Regions from separate parts of the Brevibacillus sp. BC25 genome, predicted to be linked through region 1. Evidence: riboswitches for the same ligand, from Rfam matches in the RefSeq annotation. Region 1 holds a riboswitch; each other region holds the start of a gene.

What was found. A riboswitch is a leader RNA that binds a small molecule or an ion and turns the genes downstream of it on or off. The one in region 1 is predicted to bind lysine.
Region 2: it holds a riboswitch for lysine, as region 1 does, so the genes downstream of both, dapD (2,3,4,5-tetrahydropyridine-2,6-dicarboxylate N-acetyltransferase) here and PMI05_RS14050 (amino acid permease) in region 1, are expected to answer to the same signal.
Region 3: it holds a riboswitch for lysine, as region 1 does, so the genes downstream of both, PMI05_RS13850 (aspartate kinase) here and PMI05_RS14050 (amino acid permease) in region 1, are expected to answer to the same signal.

What each region holds. Positions count from the first base shown of each region.
Region 1 covers NZ_AKIX01000048.1:32,561-39,027, forward strand. The annotation lists gene PMI05_RS14030 (hypothetical protein) at 1-72, shown strand, start outside; gene PMI05_RS14035 (alpha/beta fold hydrolase) at 50-802, opposite strand; gene PMI05_RS14040 (CGNR zinc finger domain-containing protein) at 908-1,465, opposite strand; gene PMI05_RS14045 (DinB family protein) at 1,634-2,128, shown strand; lysine riboswitch at 2,213-2,398, shown strand; gene PMI05_RS14050 (amino acid permease) at 2,512-3,960, shown strand; gene PMI05_RS14055 (hypothetical protein) at 4,259-5,032, shown strand; gene PMI05_RS14060 (hypothetical protein) at 5,182-5,373, shown strand; gene PMI05_RS31080 (hypothetical protein) at 5,366-5,512, shown strand; gene PMI05_RS14065 (TolC family protein) at 5,731-6,467, shown strand, end outside.
Region 2 covers NZ_AKIX01000052.1:11,112-17,578, forward strand. The annotation lists gene PMI05_RS15325 (hypothetical protein) at 1-772, shown strand, start outside; gene PMI05_RS15330 (hypothetical protein) at 833-1,027, shown strand; gene PMI05_RS15335 (EcsC family protein) at 1,041-1,895, shown strand; gene PMI05_RS15340 (GNAT family N-acetyltransferase) at 1,870-2,418, opposite strand; gene PMI05_RS15345 (flavodoxin) at 2,487-2,927, opposite strand; lysine riboswitch at 3,066-3,255, shown strand; gene dapD (2,3,4,5-tetrahydropyridine-2,6-dicarboxylate N-acetyltransferase) at 3,347-4,057, shown strand; gene PMI05_RS15355 (aspartate aminotransferase family protein) at 4,072-5,286, shown strand; gene PMI05_RS15360 (N-acetyldiaminopimelate deacetylase) at 5,290-6,423, shown strand.
Region 3 covers NZ_AKIX01000047.1:25,326-31,792, reverse strand. The annotation lists gene PMI05_RS13860 (succinate dehydrogenase cytochrome b558 subunit) at 1-276, opposite strand, end outside; gene PMI05_RS13855 (YslB family protein) at 706-1,158, shown strand; gene PMI05_RS13850 (aspartate kinase) at 1,212-2,453, opposite strand; lysine riboswitch at 2,685-2,872, opposite strand; gene uvrC (excinuclease ABC subunit UvrC) at 2,975-4,756, opposite strand; gene PMI05_RS13840 (DUF2164 domain-containing protein) at 4,795-5,046, opposite strand; gene PMI05_RS13835 (ABC transporter ATP-binding protein) at 5,173-5,886, opposite strand; gene PMI05_RS13830 (ABC transporter ATP-binding protein) at 5,888-6,467, opposite strand, start outside.

The DNA of each region.
Region 1 (6,467 bases):
ATGCTACTCCCCTCGGAAAACATTCGCATTACAGGTGTTGTATCCGGTATTATTCCACGTTCATCATCGTAACCTCATTAAGCAGCCAATCCTTGATTGCTGCCACCGTTTGCTGCCACTGCTCCTGCGGGGTAATGGCAGCGGGCTGGTCGCCCTCCTGCGATCCATAGCTTCCGAACTGGGAGTGATTCCCTCCTTCTATGGACATGTACACGGTACGATCTGGCAAATATTGCTTGCTCTCCATAAACCTTTCGATATTGATCACTCCATCGCGAGACCCGAGCAAAGACAGTACAGGTAAATTCACCTTCTTCAAGTTCCCCTGACTGTTCGGATACGCTCCCAGTAAAAACACGCCGTTGATTCGGTCCGGGTGGTTTGCTGCGAATTGAGCTGCCATAGTACCACCAAGCGAATGTCCTCCGATGACAAACGTTTTATTTGGGTACGCCTTCAATACTTGTGTGGCTCGCGTCATATCACTTACAGCCAAATTCAGCGGCATTCGTGCGAGAAAAACATGGTAGCCGGATCCTGCCAAGGCACGGGCAATCGGTGCATAGCTCTCCGGTTTGACCAGTGCTCCCGGATATAAGATGAGTCCCGGTTCGCGTGACTCCCCGCCTTGGAAAATAATCCAGTCATTCGTATCCATGACCGTAATCCCTTCACCGCCTTGCATGGCCGTTAACGCAGCCTGATCAGGCTGATATGGTTGTAAATACCATATAGCCAGACAAACCGCTCCAAGTGTCACCAATACGAGTGCCTGAAACCACTTTTTGCGTGCTTGACTCATCCCACCTACCTCGTTTCCGTTCCCATGTATATGCTACTTATTATGTCTCAAACATAGAAAAAACCGTCAGAGACAATAGCCCGACGGTTGTTGGTAATGGCTTCATTAGTCTTTTTCCTTCTGCCGCTCGCGAAAACGGCGCACCTTCATCAGGTTTCCGCACATTTTGTCATCACACCAGCGGCGCACCCGGTTGCGGCTTTCATCATAAAACACCCAGCGGCAATCCTCGTTGTCACATATTTTGATTCGCTCCAGATGCTGCGGGGCAAGCAACTCCGCGAAAGAAGCTGCAATTTGTGCCATGACGAGGGGCCACCCCTCTGTTGAGCTGGATTGCTTTTGCCTGTAGCTGCCCTCCTCTTCTACATACAACACCTGCATATGAAAAGGGGCGAGAGCCAAAGCTCTGTTCAATTCCTCAAGGTCCTCCTCTTGGATTCGATCTCCACGGATAACGGCCTCCAGTATACGTCGCAAACGTTGGCGCAGTTGCAAAAGTGAATCGGCAAACTCCTCATTCATTGGCAACGGAGCGGTTAGCTTGTATGTTTGCAAAAAGGATGATAGCCATTCCTGGTTCTCCAAGCGATTTTCCCCACGACCAGAACCACGCCAATCCCGCCAATCACTATTTAAAAAATCGATACAAAGCCAGTCCATGTCATCAACTCTCCTGACTAAACCCTTCATTTTTCTCTCTTGTGTGAACATACAGGATATGGTAATCTCTATTTGTAACTACCGTAATTAAGTTAACTAGTTACACCTTCATTACTTATTGCTATTATAGCGTTTCATCAATCTGTTTCACAGACGAGGAGGAAGCGTATGAATCGGAAGGATTTGCTTTTGCACGGATGGGAATGTACGTATGACAAGGAAGACTGGTATCCTCCCTTAAAAGAAGCGCTTTCCGGAGTATCAGTAGCGGAGGCCAGCTGGCGCCCTGTGGGAGAAGCAGCCAACACGATCTGGGAAAACGTCAGCCACCTTCTTTATTACAAAGAACGCCTGTTGCATCGTCTACTGGGCACTGAATTTCCTGGCTCCGCTGAGACAAACGATGATACCTTCATCCCGTCCGGCGCTCCGGATGACGAAGACGCTTGGCAAGCGACCCTCTTGGGCATGGAAAGCGTCCATCGCCACATTCATGAAAAGCTCTCCTTGCTGACGGATGAGGAGTTAAACCAGACGGCTACCTATACGCCCATTTACCAAACCGTGATGAGTCTTGTCCTGCATGATGCGTTTCATACGGGACAAATCGTCCAAATTCGCAAGCTGCAAGGCTCCTGGCCTGCCAGACGCTCTTTTGAATAACAAAATTTCACATTGATTAATCATAAACAATCCTTTATAGTTGATGAATCACATAACTTCATACATGTTATCCTCATCTTTCACGGTGAGGATAGAGGTCGCGGCTTTTATATCATCCTGTACGAGATTCAGAGAAAATCAATGACTCCAGGTAAGGAAAATCCGCCGAAGCTCATATCGCGTCTCTGTGCGATTGGGTTGGGGCTGTACTCGAAAGAGGCAGAACTGTCACGTTTGCATGCCAAGCAAACGTGGTGAGCTATCTTCAGTGAAGGCTTGGTGGGGATTGGATGATACCGCCCTATGCCATTTTTTTGGCTATGGCGGTTTTTTCGTTTCCGACCTTCCTTCTCAAAAATCATGAAAGGTCGTGCAAGCAGCTTATGTCACAAAATCAATTGCAACGTGGTTTAAAAGCCCGACACCTGACGATGATCGCTATCGGCGGCTCGATTGGGACGGGATTGTTTCTAGCGAGTGGAGGCTCGATCCATTCCGCCGGACCAGGTGGAGCTTTAGTCGCCTATCTCGCCATTAGTATCATGGTTTACTTTTTAATGACCAGCTTGGGGGAAATGGCAGCCTTCATGCCTGTATCCGGTTCGTTTTCGACGTATGCCACACGGTTCGTCGATCCATCTCTCGGCTTTGCTCTCGGCTGGAACTACTGGTACAACTGGGCCATTACCATTGCCGTCGAGCTGTCAGCTTCCGCACTCATTATGAAATATTGGTTCCCGGATACCCCAGCGATAGTGTGGAGCGCTTTGTTCCTCGGATTGCTGTTTGCCTTGAATCTCCTGTCTGTGAAAGCCTATGGAGAATCTGAATATTGGTTCGCCTTGATTAAAGTAGTAACAGTAATCGTCTTTATTATCGTAGGTGTGTTGATGATTTTTGGCATTATGGGCGGCCAAGCAGTCGGCTTCCAAAACTTCACCAAAGGCGACGCGCCATTCAATGGCGGCTTCATGGCCCTGCTCGGTGTCTTTATGATTGCCGGATTCTCATTCCAAGGGACAGAGCTCGTTGGTGTCGCAGCTGGGGAGAGCGAAGACCCTGCCCGCAACATTCCAAAGGCCATCCGTCAAATTTTTTGGCGCATCCTACTCTTCTACATCCTCGCTATTTTGATCATCGGGTTATTGGTTCCATACGATAATCCAAATCTGATCAGTGGCGACCTTACAGATATTGCGATCAGTCCGTTTACGATTGTATTTGAAAATGCCGGATTTGCTTTTGCGGCATCCGTCATGAATGCCGTTATTCTCACGTCTGTATTGTCTGCTGGTAACTCTGGCATGTATGCTTCTACACGCATGCTGTGGAATTTGGCGAAAGAAGGAAACGCACCAAAATGGTTCGCAAAAGTAACAAGTAACGGCGTACCGATCAATGCCTTGATCTTGACTGCGCTCATCGGCGCCCTTGCTTTTCTATCCTCTCTGTTTGGGGAAGGCGAAGTGTATGTATGGCTTTTGAATGCTTCCGGTATGTCAGGCTTCATCGCTTGGCTGGGAATTGCCATTAGTCACTATCGTTTCCGCAAAGCGTTTATCGCTCAGGGTCGTGACTTAAGCGAATTGCCTTATCGGGCAAAGTGGTTCCCGTTTGGACCGATTTTTGCCTTTATCATTTGCTGTATCGTTATTTTCGGGCAAAACTACTCTGCGTTCATCGGTGGAACAGTCGACTGGTATGGCGTCATGGTCTCTTACATTGGCCTGCCACTCTTCTTAATCATTTGGCTCGCTTATAAAATCACCCAAAAAACCAAGCTCGTCCCTCTAGAACAAGTAGACTTCAGCATGGATGAATACACGAAATAATCGAAGAAAAAAATACGGACTTCCGTTATCTGAACGGGAGTCCTTTTTCCTGTTTGCCAGCATATTAAAAACTGACCAAAAACAGCCGATAGTATAGACAAGGAGCAATTGAGATCCGTTTCCTTCCGTTCTCACAACTCATAGCAGTCATCCGATAAAAGGTAACAAGATCTCCTGCCATCACGACTGAACATGAATCCATGTGAGGAGAGTAGAACATGCAAATCCAATCGAATACCCGCTACCTACCCCCCCCAACCAACCTGCACCCAAAATGGTGACAGGAACTAGTCTGGGATTGCCCAAGTCCGATACTGTAGACCTTCGTTCACACAAGGCACGCGAGCTACCTGCTGATGCCATCGAACATCACAGCGTCCAATTTTTCTTTAGCACAGAGATTAATGAGCGTTTGGATAAAATGTTCGCAGATAAACCACCCGAGGCTCGCAAAGCTTTTGACCACATCCTGGAGCAAAATTTTTTCAACTCCCAATCCACCTACACCGATGAAGAAAGAGCCGGTTTGGTAGAAGTGGGTTTAACCCAAGGTAAATTTTTGGCGGACCAATACATGGTTGATGAAAAAAATGCTGCTGAATTTTTGGATACCCTGCATCTGCTTGCTGGCGTTGCCAAAACACGAAAGGTCGACCCTGCAACTGGCAGTGTCAGCTACGTAGAGCTTCCGCAAAAACCACATGGAGCGCCGAACGACTATGTTAATCCGTCCAAGCTGATGGAGCGGTACGACCCGGAGGCCTACAAAAAAATGCAAGCTGCTACAACCAATCAAACAGAGAAAGTAAGCATGCTGATTCAATTCGTCAAAAAGCTGCAACATCGTCCAGACTGGATCGCACAATACCGAAACGAACAAGCTACGCTTCTCTCCGATTTAAAAAATACAAAAATCGCTAACCGCTTTGAGAATGTAAATACAAAGGACGCCACTGAATTTGTTCGTCAAATAAATACGCTCGCTGAAAATGCTTCCTTTTCTACCTTCACACCATTGCTACAAACGAATCTGGCCTCTTTTATGAAGGTTCTGGCCAAGAAAACGAGTTAACTGCACAAAGATGATCGTCACAGCCTCCGCCCGAACTTTCTGGGACTGGGGCTGTTTTTTCGTGTGTAGTACCAGTCAATTTCCTTTTCCAGTTAAGGAAATTGACCGGCAAGTGGTGGACATACTAACCCGTAAAGGAGGAGACGAACATGGATGACAATCGCGAAAACGACCTGCCTGATTTTAAACAACTGGATGACAGACTGATCGCTAAACCTCCGACAAGCCCAATACTCGCAATCCGAACCAATCTAGACAAGGAACCAAATGACGTCGACAATCCATATGTGCAGCAAGACTCTGAACCCACTGGACAAAATAAGGGGGACGCAAATGCCTGATCGCAACTCAAAGGAAAAACCGGACATGGGTTATAACGGAAGCAATATGCATGGTTATTCCCTTACACCAAAGGAAGGGACATTGGACCAAACTACAAAGACGGCTGCGGCAAAAAAAGAAAACAGGGACAAAGAATAGTTCTTTCCCATCACGAAGAACAAATCCCCTTTGGGGAAACAGGCAGATGTCTCACTTTGCCTTTTTCCTGAAGGGGATTCCTTTTGGATTTCTGACCAAGAACTTGATGAAAAAACATTTTCTTATTGACGAAATTCTATTGGAAATATATACTTTTCATGGATTTGATAATGAGAATCGTTATCAAATTCTTGCACATATGATCAGGAGGTTGCCCCATGAAATCCAGGCTCTTCAAACACATTTACAGCACAACATTAGTCACTTCTCTCCTCACAGGTGGCGCCCATATGGCTCTGGCCGCACCACTCGTGGCCACTGCTGAACAGACGGACATTTCCCTTTTGTCGCTAGATTTCGCAGTCGAACAAGCAATAAAGAACAGCGTTGATCTGGAGGTGCTTCGGCTTGACTTAGATACTACGAAGTACGAAACTTCCATCACACTGAGAGAAAAAGAAGAAATCAAAAAAGCCGACATCATGACTCTGGCTGATGCAAAAAAGAAATTCGAAGACGCAGCCAAAGCGGTCAAAGAAGTGGTTGTCGATGAAGTCGCCCTGAATACGCAAAAAAACACCATACAATTGCAAGTGCAAAAAGCATTCTTCGAAGTCCAATCATTAGACGCCAAAATCAAAGCGCAAAAGAAAAGCTTGCAAAGGCAGTACTGGTTGGACTCCCAAGAAACAGAAGCTCACAAAAATCTTGCTGCCCTTGAAACCAGCTACAAACAAGCATTGGCCAAGCTCAACGATTTATTGAATGAAAAAGCGGACAGACAATGGAAAATGACCGCTACTGATCTGACCCAGCACGAGCTGCTTTCCCTGGAGCAATTGCAAGCAAAAGCTTTTGAAAAACGTCCTGAGATGATCAAGGCACAAGCAGAAATAGACTTTGCCCAAGTAAGAATTGATTACACGGTAGAGTATTCCGCACTCAGTACACATAA
Region 2 (6,467 bases), on a different contig from region 1:
CGAAGCGGATGATGATGAGGGGCCGGGTGTATGGGCGATCGATAACGTCATTGTCGATGAGAGCAAATTGAATTGGGATCACACGGCATTGCTGTTGTCCGGCTATAAGCCAGGGCGCTACAAAGTCAACTACTACAGCAAAAGAGACCCGGCGCAAGTATGGTGCAGCTACGTTCAAGTGATAGAAGATTTGCCTCCAATCAAGTCGTATCCGGCATGTGAGCCGGGTGATACAGGCGTAAGTCCGCCAAGTTCACCACTTCTTCTTCGAAGCGAGAGCGGCAAGGAATACCGGGACGGACAAAAGATTACCGTGAACGCAGGCGATGATCTCGAAGAATGGGAAGAACTAAGGCTGATCGCTACTCATGCTGAGCTTGTCGGATCCAAAAAGATCAGGGATAAGAGCGAAAAGAAGGCCTACTATATGCCGAAATTTGAATGGAAACATGGCGAGATCGGTATTGGTGCCAGTCGGAAGCACAGTAACGGTACCATTTCCTCAGAAAATCGGATCGAGATCTTTTCCGGGGAGGAAGAGATCGCTAGCATCAAGCCTAGCAAAGGTGATGGCGACGATGGCGAGGGGCTTGAATCACTGAATTTGAAAAGGTATATCGATATGGATAAGCCTGGAGAATACAAGATCAAGGTAACGAATACGCTCACAAACAAGACCTGCACGGTTATCAACTCCAAAAGAAAGTACAATAAGAAAACCGATGTAAATGAGCGCAATGAAACATTGACGATTACAATTGAAGTGAAGTAGGTAGGTAGACCCCCTTGCATTTTGGCATGGGGGTTTTCGACTACAAGGGGAGGAAGTCCTGTGACAAACGAGCAGAAAGCGATCTTGGAAAAGTTCGGGTTTCGGATCGAAGGAGAGGAAGTGAAACATTTGAAGCTGGGAATCGTAAGAAATAAAAAAGAATTCGTCTCTCACGCCACATCAGAAGAGTTGCAGGACTACATCAAGTCTATCTTGCGCAACCAATGTCAGTGGAGGCGAGGAGTATCTGAATGAGCAGCCAGGGAGGTTGTTGGATTTGAGGGAGTCTAGGGAGACATTAGTTACGGCATTACGTGAAGTGGAGGCTTGGGAGAAGGACCAGAACGACTTGTGGTTCTGGGAAAAGCTTGGCAGACTTCCTTTTGTTCTGTTGGATCGGATTACGCCTGCATTCGTTCAAGAGAAGCTGGGAAAAGCCGTAGATGAAATGGCAGCCTTTCTTGAGACAGGTGGAACTTATTTGGTGCAGGATGAACCGATTTACAAGAGGTTTGGCAAACGGTTAGAGGGACAGGGCACGTCTGTTATTGGCAAAGAGGAGATTGCTGCTGTACCGCTTACGATCATGAATAATGTCGCAATGGAGCTAAAGGATTCACGTGCGAATTTTGCCACGGTACAAGGTGCCACGACTGGCTTCGGAGGAATTTTTACCCTCGCGATCGATATCCCGTTATTGATGGGTACATCCCTAAAAGTATTACAAGAGATGGCTCTTGCCTATGGCTATCGACCTGAAGAGAAGAGGGAGCGGCTGTTCGTTGTCAAATGCTTGCAGTTTGCTTCATCAGATATCGTAGGGAAAAAAGCGATACTCGCTGAGCTCTCCCGCTTTGATGATCCAAATGCGCAGAGAGAGGTAATGGCGCAATTGCAGGGATGGCGTGAAGTCGTGGTAACGTACACAGAGAACTTTGGGTGGAAAAAGTTATTTCAAATGGTGCCCATTGCAGGTATTTTGTTTGGGGCGTATTTGAACCGCTCAACCGTACAGGATGTCGCCGAAGCGGGGATGATGCTGTACCGCAAACGGCGCATCCTGGAGCGGCTGCGTGAGAGCGAAAAGAGCGAGGAAATTACTGAGACAACTCCTCAACTGTAAGAGCGTAGAGGAGATGGTCCTCCCATACATCGTTAATTTGCAAATAGCGTAACGAAAGCCCTTCCTGGCGAAAACGGTTTTTTTCCAAGACGCGAATGGAAGCTTGATTGCGAGGCATAACAGCAGCTTGTACCCTGTGCAGTTTAGCATCAGAAAAAGCAAAATGAAGGGCGAGATTTACTGCTGATGTCGTATAGCCTTTGCCATTGCACTCCTGATCCATAAAGTAGCCAATCGTAGCATTTTGCCACGCGCCGCGTGCGACATTCGACAACGCTACACGTCCAATCATCTTTCCGGATTCTCGGGTGAATACGCCGAAAGCATAGGCTGTGCCACGTTCAAAATCATTCTGTGCTTGCGAAATCTGTTCTTGCTGTCCTGGGAGGGTTAGAAATGACGAGGGGCGGATCGGTTCAAATGGTTGGAGAAAGTCATGATTACGCAGCCGAAGCTCTAGGAGCTCGGCTGCGTCTTGTTGTTGGAGAGGCCGTAAGAGAATCTCGTCTGTATGTAGTGACATGAGATCAATCCTCCTTAAAAAGTTGGATTGATAGTATATCATGTGCCAGAGTATTTGGGAAACATCAATTAGCCGAGCAATTCAGCAAACGATACCCCAAATGCTTTGCAAGTTTCCACTTCTTTTGCAGTAGGAGAAAGCTCGATTTTCAAACCTTCCAAAGGAGTTTCCGCACCACGCTCGCTCGCCTTTTTCAGCAAAATATCAACAGCTGCACCGACATGCTCGTAAGCGGAGTCGCAAGAGCCAAAAGCAACTACCTTTTTCCCGCTGAGGTCAATATCGTCCATTTCCTCATAAAAATCCAGGCATTCGTCTGGCAGTTCACCATCGCCCCATGTGTAGGCACCAAGCAAGATTCCATCGTAAGCTTCGAGTTCTTTTGCGTTCGCATCCATCACTTCTTTTATCTCCAGCTCAGCACCAGTTGAACGAATACCTTCTGCAATTGCTTCAGCAATTTCCTGAGTATTCCCTGTCATGCTCGCGTATACCATCAAAATGCTCATAAAACGGACCTCCAATTAGATAATGAGTATCATTCTCACAAATAAAATTAATGAAAATGAGAATCGTTGTCAATAACTTTTTTCTTATTGCCACGTTTCATTGATTTTGGTAGAGTTAAATAAAATTATAATAATGTACTCTAAAATAGAGGTGCGCCGAAGAAGAGTAAGTCTTTTCGTAATCTGCCAGGGGGCAGGAGAAGGAAGAAAGGCTAAAGCGCCGAAGCTTATGCTATGCCCCTACGTAGCACAGGCTGGGGTGTCTCATGAAAAATGATCATCCTGTCACAAGGGACCTCAAGTCTTTTTGTGGAGCGCTATTTATGATTTGCTTATGTAGTATCAAAAGCAATGAGATAGCGAATGCACTCATTGCTTTTTTTGATTTACCATGCTGTTATTTTGAGGAGGATGTAACTATGAACATGATGGATGCTAACGAAATTATCGCGTTTATTCAAAAAAGCGAAAAGAAAACACCAGTGAAGGTATATGTGAAAGGGAACCTGGAGGGAATCGACTTCGGTGCGAGCTCCAAAGCTTTCATTACTGGTCCTACTGGTGTTGTTTTTGGTGAGTGGAAAGAGATTGAGCCAGTGCTCGCGGCTAACGCAGACAAAATTGAAGATTATGTGGTAGAAAGCGACCGTCGCAACTCCGCTATTCCATTGCTGGATACAAAAGGGATTCAAGCGCGTATTGAGCCAGGCGCAATTATCCGTGACCAAGTGACAATCGGTAACAATGCGGTCATTATGATGGGTGCTTCCATTAACATCGGTGCAGTGATCGGTGAAGGTACGATGATCGACATGAATGTTGTAGTAGGTGGACGTGGAACCATCGGGAAAAACTGCCACATCGGCGCGGGATCAGTTATCGCGGGCGTTATCGAGCCGCCATCTGCACAGCCAGTTGTTGTCGAGGACGATGTTGTCATCGGAGCAAATGCTGTCATTCTGGAAGGTGTACGCGTAGGAAAAGGTGCTGTCGTTGCAGCGGGTGCTGTCGTGATTGAAGATGTACCTCCATACGTAGTAGTTGCGGGAACGCCTGCACGTGTGATCAAGCAAATCGATGAAAAAACTCGTTCCAAGACAGAGATCAAGCAGGAGCTACGTCAGCTGTAAGGGAGAGAGTGCACATGGACTGGCGTTCGCTCGATGAACAATATATCGTCTCCTCTTACAAAAGACTTCCGATTGCCATAGAAAAAGGCGAAGGAAATTACTTGTACGATACGAACGGGAAGAGCTATCTCGACTTGTTTACCGGACTCGCGGTAAACGTTCTGGGGCATTCTCATCCGCGCATTGTACAGGCTTTGCGTGAGCAGGGAGAGCGCTTCTTGCATATTTCCAATGTATTTTTAAACAAGCCGGCTATTTGTTTGGCCGAGCGTCTGGTTGCGAACAGCATTAGTGGGAAGGTGTTTTTCACCAACTCTGGTGCAGAGGCTACAGAGACTGCGATCAAGCTGATTCACAAATGGACGAAGAACGAGGGCGCAGGTCGTGAAGGCATCGTTGTCTTACGCAACAGCTTTCACGGGCGAACACTCGGAGCAGTGCGTTTGACGAGACAGGCTCACGTCTATCAAGACTTTCCTCAGCCGGCTTTTCCTGTTTATGAACTGGATGTGGAAGACACGGAAGGATTGCGAGCGATTTGCCAAGAAGCAAGGCCTGCTGCGGTCCTCATGGAGCCAGTCTTGGGTTCCGGCGGTGTCGTGCCGTTAACGGAAGCATTCTTGCGAGAGGTAGCTGTGATCTGTGAACAAGAAGGCATGCTCTTTGTCATGGACGAGATCCAGACAGGAATGGGCAGAACAGGAAAGCTGTTTGCTTATGAGCATGCAGGCGTAACGCCAGACCTTATCCTTTTCGCCAAAGGTATAGGGGGAGGGCTTCCCCTCGGCGGTGTCATTGCTGGTCCAAAGCTGATGAACCAGTTCAAACCGGGGGATCACGGAACGACGTTCGCACCATCACCACTGTCTGCTGCCCTGGGGAATGTCGTGTTGGACGAATTGCTTGATCCAGCCTTCATCGCTCACGTAGAAGAAGTCATTGCATACCTGTGGTCGGGCTTGGAAGCATTGCGTACGCGTCTTCCGGATCAGCTGCAATCCCTTCGCGGAAAAGGCTTGATGGTTGGAATTCCGCTCTCTTCCACCCCGGAAGAGGTCAGCCACTTGCAGCAAGCGTTGCTTGACGAAGGAATTCTCGTTGACGTGACGCAGAAAACGATTGTTCGTTTGCTTCCGCCACTGACGTTGACAAAAGCCGATGTGGACCGTTTCCTTGCCGTGTTTGAGGAGCAATTAAAAGTAAGATCAGGTACGAAAAAGGAGGCGTAGGGCATGACGACTTCCTTGTTTACACAAATTCGCCGAGACCTGCACCAAATACCGGAGCCAGGCTTCGCTGAAGTGAAGACGCAACAATACTTGCTCGATTATTTGAAAAAGCTGCCCCAAGAGCGAATCGAGATCAAAACGTGGCGGACAGGCATTTTGGTCAAAGTGGCAGGAACAAAGCCTAAACGATCAATTGCCTGGCGGACGGATATGGATGGCCTGCCGATCGTAGAGGAAACGTCCTACCCGTTTCGCTCGCTTCATGAAGGATACATGCATGCATGCGGGCATGACGTGCATATGGCAATTGCTCTTGGCCTCCTGACGCATTTTACCCAGCATCCGATAGCAGATGATTTGCTGTTCCTCTTCCAGCCGGCAGAAGAAGGTCCTGGCGGTGCTGAGCCGATGATGGGAAGTGAAGAGTTTGCAGGGTGGCGACCGGACTGCATTTTTGCCTTGCATATCGCGCCAGAATATCCAGTTGGTCATATTGCGACGAAGCCAGGAATTTTGTTTGCCAACACTTCTGAGTTGTACATTGATTTGGTTGGCAAAGGTGGGCATGCAGCCTTCCCGCACAAGGCGAATGACATGGTGGTTGCAGGAAGCCATCTTGTGACACAGCTTCAATCGATTATTTCGCGCAATATGGATCCATTGGATTCAGCTGTCGTAACGATTGGCAAGCTGGAGAGCGGGACGAAGCAGAACATCATCGCAGAGAAGTCCAGGCTAGAAGGGACCATCCGAACCTTTTCTATGGAATCGATGGCACTCGTCAAGAGCCGCATTGAATCTCTCGTTAAGGGAGTGGAAATAGGCTTTGATTGCCAGGCAACGATTGACTACGGTGTTGGCTACTGCCAGGTTTACAACGAGGAGCAGCTAACGACAGACTTCATGCAATGGGTACAGGAACAATGTGAAGATGTAACTCTCATTACCTGCAAGGAAGCCATGACTGGAGAAGACTTCGGTTACTTTTTGAAAGAAATTCCCGGCTTTTTGTTCTGGCTGGGTGTGCAAACGCCATACGGCTTGCACCATTCCAAAATTGAGCCGAACGAAGACGCGATCGAGGTGGCTATTCGACTGGTCTCCCGGTATTTTACATGGCTTTCGCAACAGGAGTAGCAGGTGTCAGGAGCAAAAAAGAGTGGCTGGATAGCCGCTCTTTT
Region 3 (6,467 bases), on a different contig from region 1:
TCGGAAGTAACCGAAGTTCCCTACGTTATGCTTCGCTTGGAACGCAATGTAGAGACCGTAAACTGCGTGAAACAGGATCGGGAGGTAGATCAAGGCAAATTCAAGTACTAACAGAAATGGAAGGCTTTCAATGAAGCCTACTGCCTGGTTGAAAGCTTCAGGTCCACGAGTCGCTTGATAGTTGGCGGTCAAGTGGAACACGAGGAAGAGCCCGATCGGAAACAAACCAAGAAGTGAGTGTAGCTTGTGACTGAGAAAGCTATGGCCTTTCGCCATACAATGGTCCCCCTTTCAATGTATGTAACTCTCAATTCTGTGAAAAACATCAAGCATCACCGCAAGCGGCCCAAAACGGTTTTCGACCGTTTTGATAGACCTTTCCCCAATATCCTAACCCATTGCCTCACCCATTAGACATAGCAAAACCGCCACGATCATTTTATGAAGAGCATCTTGACGCTGTTCACAAAAAGACTGCGTTTGCTAGATCATATGAATTTGTCGGAATGTGTCAAAATTCGAGAAAAAGTTGGGCAAAACTTTGACCAAATCCAATTGTACTCTTGTCGACACAGAGCGTCAAGACAATCAATGTACTAAATACATTGATAGAATAACTTTGTTTAGTCTAGCTATTTTTTCTATTACGATGTCATGAATTTGAGCCCCTCCTCATAATCTAGTACAGACAGGAGGGAAGCACATATGAAAGAGAAGGATCAGCTTGCAGCACTGTTGCCGCCGGAGACCATTCCCTATGCGGAAAGAATGAACATGCCCTATCTTGGCTATCATCTTCTACGCGAAACGCTGACCAGCACCCTGCTAGGTGATAGTGAAAACCATATTCTCTATTGGATAGGAAAAAATATGGGCCGCCAAATCCCTATTCAATCTGCAACAGGCCCGATTATGCCTTTTATTCGGCTCGGATTAGGCCAGTTAGACGTCGTAGAGGAGACCGGGCAAACTATCGTCTATTCGCTCACTCATTCTATTTTTAGCTATCAGTCTATAGAGAGACTAGGATGCAGTCTTTCTTTTGAGGCTGGGATCATAGCTGGTATGATTGAGCAGTGGAAAGAAAGAGAAACATTCAGCAAAATCGAAATGGAAAGCCCTTCAGACATTCGGATATCTGTGCAAGTAGCATCATGAAGAAAATGCTCCCTCTACCTGTAACAAAGGGAGAGGGAGCATCCATCCATGTTTTATACTCCGTGCACGACCGCGGTTTCCTCGACATCCAGACCATATGCCGAATGAAGACTGCGAACAGCCAGCTCCGTCAAGGCTGCTGGAATGACGCAAGAAACTTTGATATCAGACGTAGATACCATTTTAATAGAAATTTCTTTTTCTGCCAGGACGCGGAACATTTCGGCAGCTACCCCTGGATTGTTGATCATACCCGAGCCAACAATCGATACCTTGGTCAAATCTTCCTCGAAATCGACCTTTTCAAAGCCAAGCTCGGTTTTGTTTCTGTCCAGCGTATCCAGTGCTTTTTTCAGGTCATCCGCTGCAACGGTAAAAGAAATGTTCGTAACAGACGCATCATAGGAGCTTTGGATAATGATATCGACGTTCACCTGATTGTCCGCCAGCGTATTGAACAGACGGGAGAGCGTCCCGACCTTGGCAGGCATGCCGACAACCGTGATTTTGGCTACATCTTCATCGTGTGCAACTCCACTTACTACTCTTCCTGTTTCCATGTTGGCAACCTCCTCAACGTACGTACCATCTTCGGCAGTAAAGCTGGAGCGGACGACCAGCCTTACTTTGTATTTTTTCGCAGCCTCTACTGACCTTGGATGAAGAACCCCTGCACCGAGGTTCGCCAGCTCCAGCATCTCATCATACGAGATCGTATCCAGCTTACTCGCAGCTGGAACCATTCGCGGATCAGCTGTGTACACCCCGGACACGTCCGTAAAGATTTCGCATTTCTCAGCGTTCAAGCTCGCTGCGAGTGTAACCGCAGATGTATCCGATCCACCGCGGCCGAGCGTCGTAATTTCACCTTCGTCACTGATCCCTTGGAATCCTGCCACGATCACCACACGGCCACGGCCGAGCTCGGATTGAATTCGCTCTGGATCAATCTGCTTGATCCGTGCTCTTCCGTGAATCGCCTCCGTAGTGATTCCAGCCTGCCAGCCCGTAAGAGAAATGGCGTCGTAGCCTTTTGTATGCAAGGCCATCGACAAAAGCGCGATCGATACCTGCTCCCCCGTGGTCAGCAGCATATCCATTTCACGCTCGGATGGGTATGCGCTAATCTGCTTGGCCATGTCTACCAACACGTCAGTAGATTTCCCCATTGCAGAAACAACGACTACCACATCATGCCCTTCCTCTTTGTAGCTGATAATTCGATCCGCAACTCGTAAAATTCGCTCAATGGTACCTACAGAGGTGCCTCCGTATTTCTGCACGATCAACCCCATGCGGCTTCTCTCCCTTTTTCTCATATCCAATGTTGGTATTTATCTCGTATCGTATGGTTTTTCACTATTCTCTCTATAAGGAAAAGTCTTACATTTTTATTTTACAAAAAAGGCACCGACAAGGAATAAGACCTGCCGCTGCCTACTGTTTCGACATACCGGTTCCTCCCTCCCCATACACGCGGACAACGAAGATTGATAGTAAACACCATCAAAACTCACATTGACACACCGTGAGATAGCTCTCCATCTGACAATTGGTCATTGTGCAGATGACAGTCCTGCATTTGTTCAACGCAGACCCAGCATGGAGAAAAGCGGGTTTCCCTCCACACTTCGGCGAATTCCCCTTTCCCGTCCCCTTCACAGATACCCGATCTCAGGGTGGTACTCTTGGTTTTCGCGCCTCTACCTCACTCCATAATGGAAGTGAGGCTAACTATTCTGTTTGAATCGGATTATATCATGAGTCTAAAAATGGATCAATTCCTTTTTAGAGGTTGTTCCAAAAGTTACATTTGCTATGTGTCCAGCTTGCGCAGATGCCCGATGATTTCTTTTGCCAGCTTGTCGCCGATCCCTAATTGACGGAAGTCTTCAACGGTCGCCTCGCGCATTTTTTTCAACGAGCCGAAATGAGAGAACAACAGCTTGCGTCGTTTCTCACCGATACCCGGGATCTCATCCAACTGTGAGGAGAGCATCGTTTTCGTCCGGGATTGTCTGTGGAACGTAATAACAAATCGATGGACTTCATCTTGGATGCGCTGCAACAAATAAAACTCATAGCTATCCCGTCTAAGATTTACAGGCTCTGGCGGATCTCCGTACATGAGCTGAGCAGTGCGGTGTTTCTCGTCCTTCGCGAGTCCACAGACGGGAATATAGAGGCCCAGCTCGTTTTCCAGGACGTCCATGGCCGCACTGATTTGGCCTTTTCCACCATCGATCACAATCAGATCGGGCATCGGCTGGTTTTCTTTCAGCAGGCGAGAGTATCGACGGCGAACGACTTCGCGCATGGAGCCGTAATCATCTGGTCCCTCGACGGTTTTAATCTTGAATTTGCGGTATTCCTTTTTGTCAGGGCGGCCGTCTGTAAACACAATCATCGCAGACACCGGCTCTGTTCCCTGAATGTTGGAGTTGTCAAACGCTTCAATTCGATGAGGAACCGGAATTCCTAAAATGTGACCGAGATTGTGTACCGCTTGGACCGTACGTGCATCGTCCTTGGACATCAGCGCGAACTTCTCTTGCAAAGCAATACGGGCGTTTTCGGTAGCCATCTTCACGAGCTCATGCTTTTTGCCTCTTTTGGGAGCGTGGACTTTGATGCCCAGCCACTCACTCAAAAGCTCCGGTTCACTCTCTTCCGGGAGCAAAATTTCTTTTGGCAGCGCATTTTGCTTGTCGTAGTAGAACTGGCTCACATAAGACATGAAGTCTTCGATTTCGCTACCATAGTATGGAAAGGAAGTCGTCTGACGCTCGATCATCTTCCCTTTTCGCATATAGAACACCTGAATGCACATCCAGCCTTTTTCCACAGCAAACCCGATAATGTCGCGGTCTACCGTATCAGTGAACGTGATCTTCTGCTTCTCCATCACCGCTTCGATGCTCTTGATCTGATCGCGGTATTCCTTGGCGCGTTCGAACTCCATATTCTCTGCGGCTTGCAGCATTTTTTCCGTGAGGGTTTGCTTCATTTCCTCATGGCCACCATCGAGGAACCGGCTGATTTCGTCCACCAAACGCTGATTTTCCTCTGCCGATACCTCGTACACACAGGGCGCTAGACATTGTCCTAAATGGTAGTAAAGACAAACCTGCTTGGGCATGTTGCGGCATTTGCGCAACGGATAGAGGCGATCCAGCAGCTTCTTCACCTCGGAGGCATCTCCCGCATTCGGATATGGACCGAAATACTTGGCTTTATCTTTTAATACCTTACGGGTAATCTCCAGGCGTGGCTGCGCTTCATTCGTAATTTTGATGTACGGATACGTCTTGTCGTCGCGGAGCATGACATTGTAACGCGGGTCGTGCTCCTTGATCAGGTTGCACTCGAGGATGAGCGCCTCAATCGCTGAGGATACCACAATGTACTCAAAGTCCACGATCTCACTGACCAACAGCTGCGTCTTCCCGTTATGACTGCCTGTAAAATAAGAGCGGACGCGGTTTTTCAGCACCTTGGCTTTTCCTACGTAAATGATTTCCCCGCTCGCATTTTTCATCAGGTAGCAGCCTGGCTTATCTGGCAGGACGGCCAGTTTATCTTTTAAGGAGCTGTTCATGGCTGCTCCCTCCTCTTTGCTCTATATCTGTCTTGTATCTATTTGTTCTTGTGGATTGGCTTTTCCAATACATACAGTTCATCTTCTAAGGAACTCATTCGTTCCACCAGCAGCTTGCGGCTGTCTTGTACCCCTTGATTGTAATAGAAGGGGCCGAGCTCCTTTGAAAAAAAGGCAATCAACTCTTCCGTCTCCAAATTGCCGAGTGTCTCCGACCGTTCTTCAATAAAATAGCGCTGTACTTGATGAACAAGATATTCCATTTGCTCTCTCGTCAATTTGGTTGGCATCGTATCCGGCTTCCTTCCCTTTTTCTCATCATAAGAGAATATACGTTCTATCCTTCATAGTACCATGGAATCAATACGAAAAAAACTGCCGCCTCATTCCATAGCGACAGTTTTTTATAGGCAGACCTAATGCTTGCGACCGCCCAAATATGCTTCTTTTACACGCTCGTCGTTTAACAATGCTTCTCCTGTGCCGTCCAATACGATTTGCCCTGCCTCCAGTACATACCCGTAATCAGCGATTTTGAGGGCCTGTTTGACATTTTGCTCCACAATGAGGACGGTTGTACCTTCCGCATTGATTTCTTTGATCACCTTGAAAATGTCCGCCACCACGATGGGAGCCAAGCCCATCGACGGCTCGTCCAAAAGCAACAGCTTTGGTCGAGACATCAATGCGCGGGCAATGGCTAGCATTTGCTGCTGACCGCCAGACATCGTCCCTCCCAATTGAGAAAGCCGTTCCTTGAGGATAGGGAACCAGCTCATCATCTTTTCCATGTCATCCTTGATGCCTTGTGCATCGTTGCGCTGGAAAGCACCCATCTCCAAGTTTTCCAGCACGGTCATCTTCCCGAGGATCGCACGCCCTTCTGGTACCAAAGCCAGCCCAGCTTTTACGATTTGATGAGGTCTCGAACCTTCTATACGTTGACCACAAAACGCAATCGTCCCTGCTTCTGGCTTCAGTTGACCTGCGATCGTACGCATCGTTGTGGTTTTGCCCGCACCGTTCGCCCCGATTAGCGAGACGATTTTGCCCTCAGGCACGTCCAGCGTGATCCCACGAATTGCCTTGATTTGACCGTAGGAGGTCGTCAAGTTTTGTATGTTCAGCATCTTATTCGTCCTCCTTGCCGAGGTAGGCTTCAATCACATCTGGATTGTTTTGTACCTCTGCCGGGGTGCCGTCAGCAATTTTGACCCCAAAGTTGATACATACGACCTTTTCACACAGGTTCATGACCAATCCCATATCGTGTTCGACCAACAGGACCGTCGTCCCGTCATCGCGAATTTTTTTGACCAGTTCCATGAGTGCTTTCGTCTCGGTCTCGATCATTCCGGCAGCAGGCTCGTCCAAAAGCAAAAGCTTTGGCTCAGTAGCCAGTGCCCGTGCAATCTCCAGACGCCGTTGTTGACCGTAGGCCAATGTATCAGAGCGCACATCAGCAATGTCAGACAAGCCTACGAATTCGAGGAGTTCCTCTGCTTTTTTGGTAACCGCCTTTTCTTCCGCACGTTGTCCCGGTGTTTTCAAAAGGGAAGCCCAGAAGCCCGCCTTCATGCGCGAATGGCAGCCTACCTTCACGTTGTCCAGCGCACTCATGTGACCGAAGAGGCGAATATTTTGGAACGTCCTCGCAATCCCCATTTCAGTAATTTTGTTCGGCGCTATTCCATTTAGTTTTTGTCCGGCA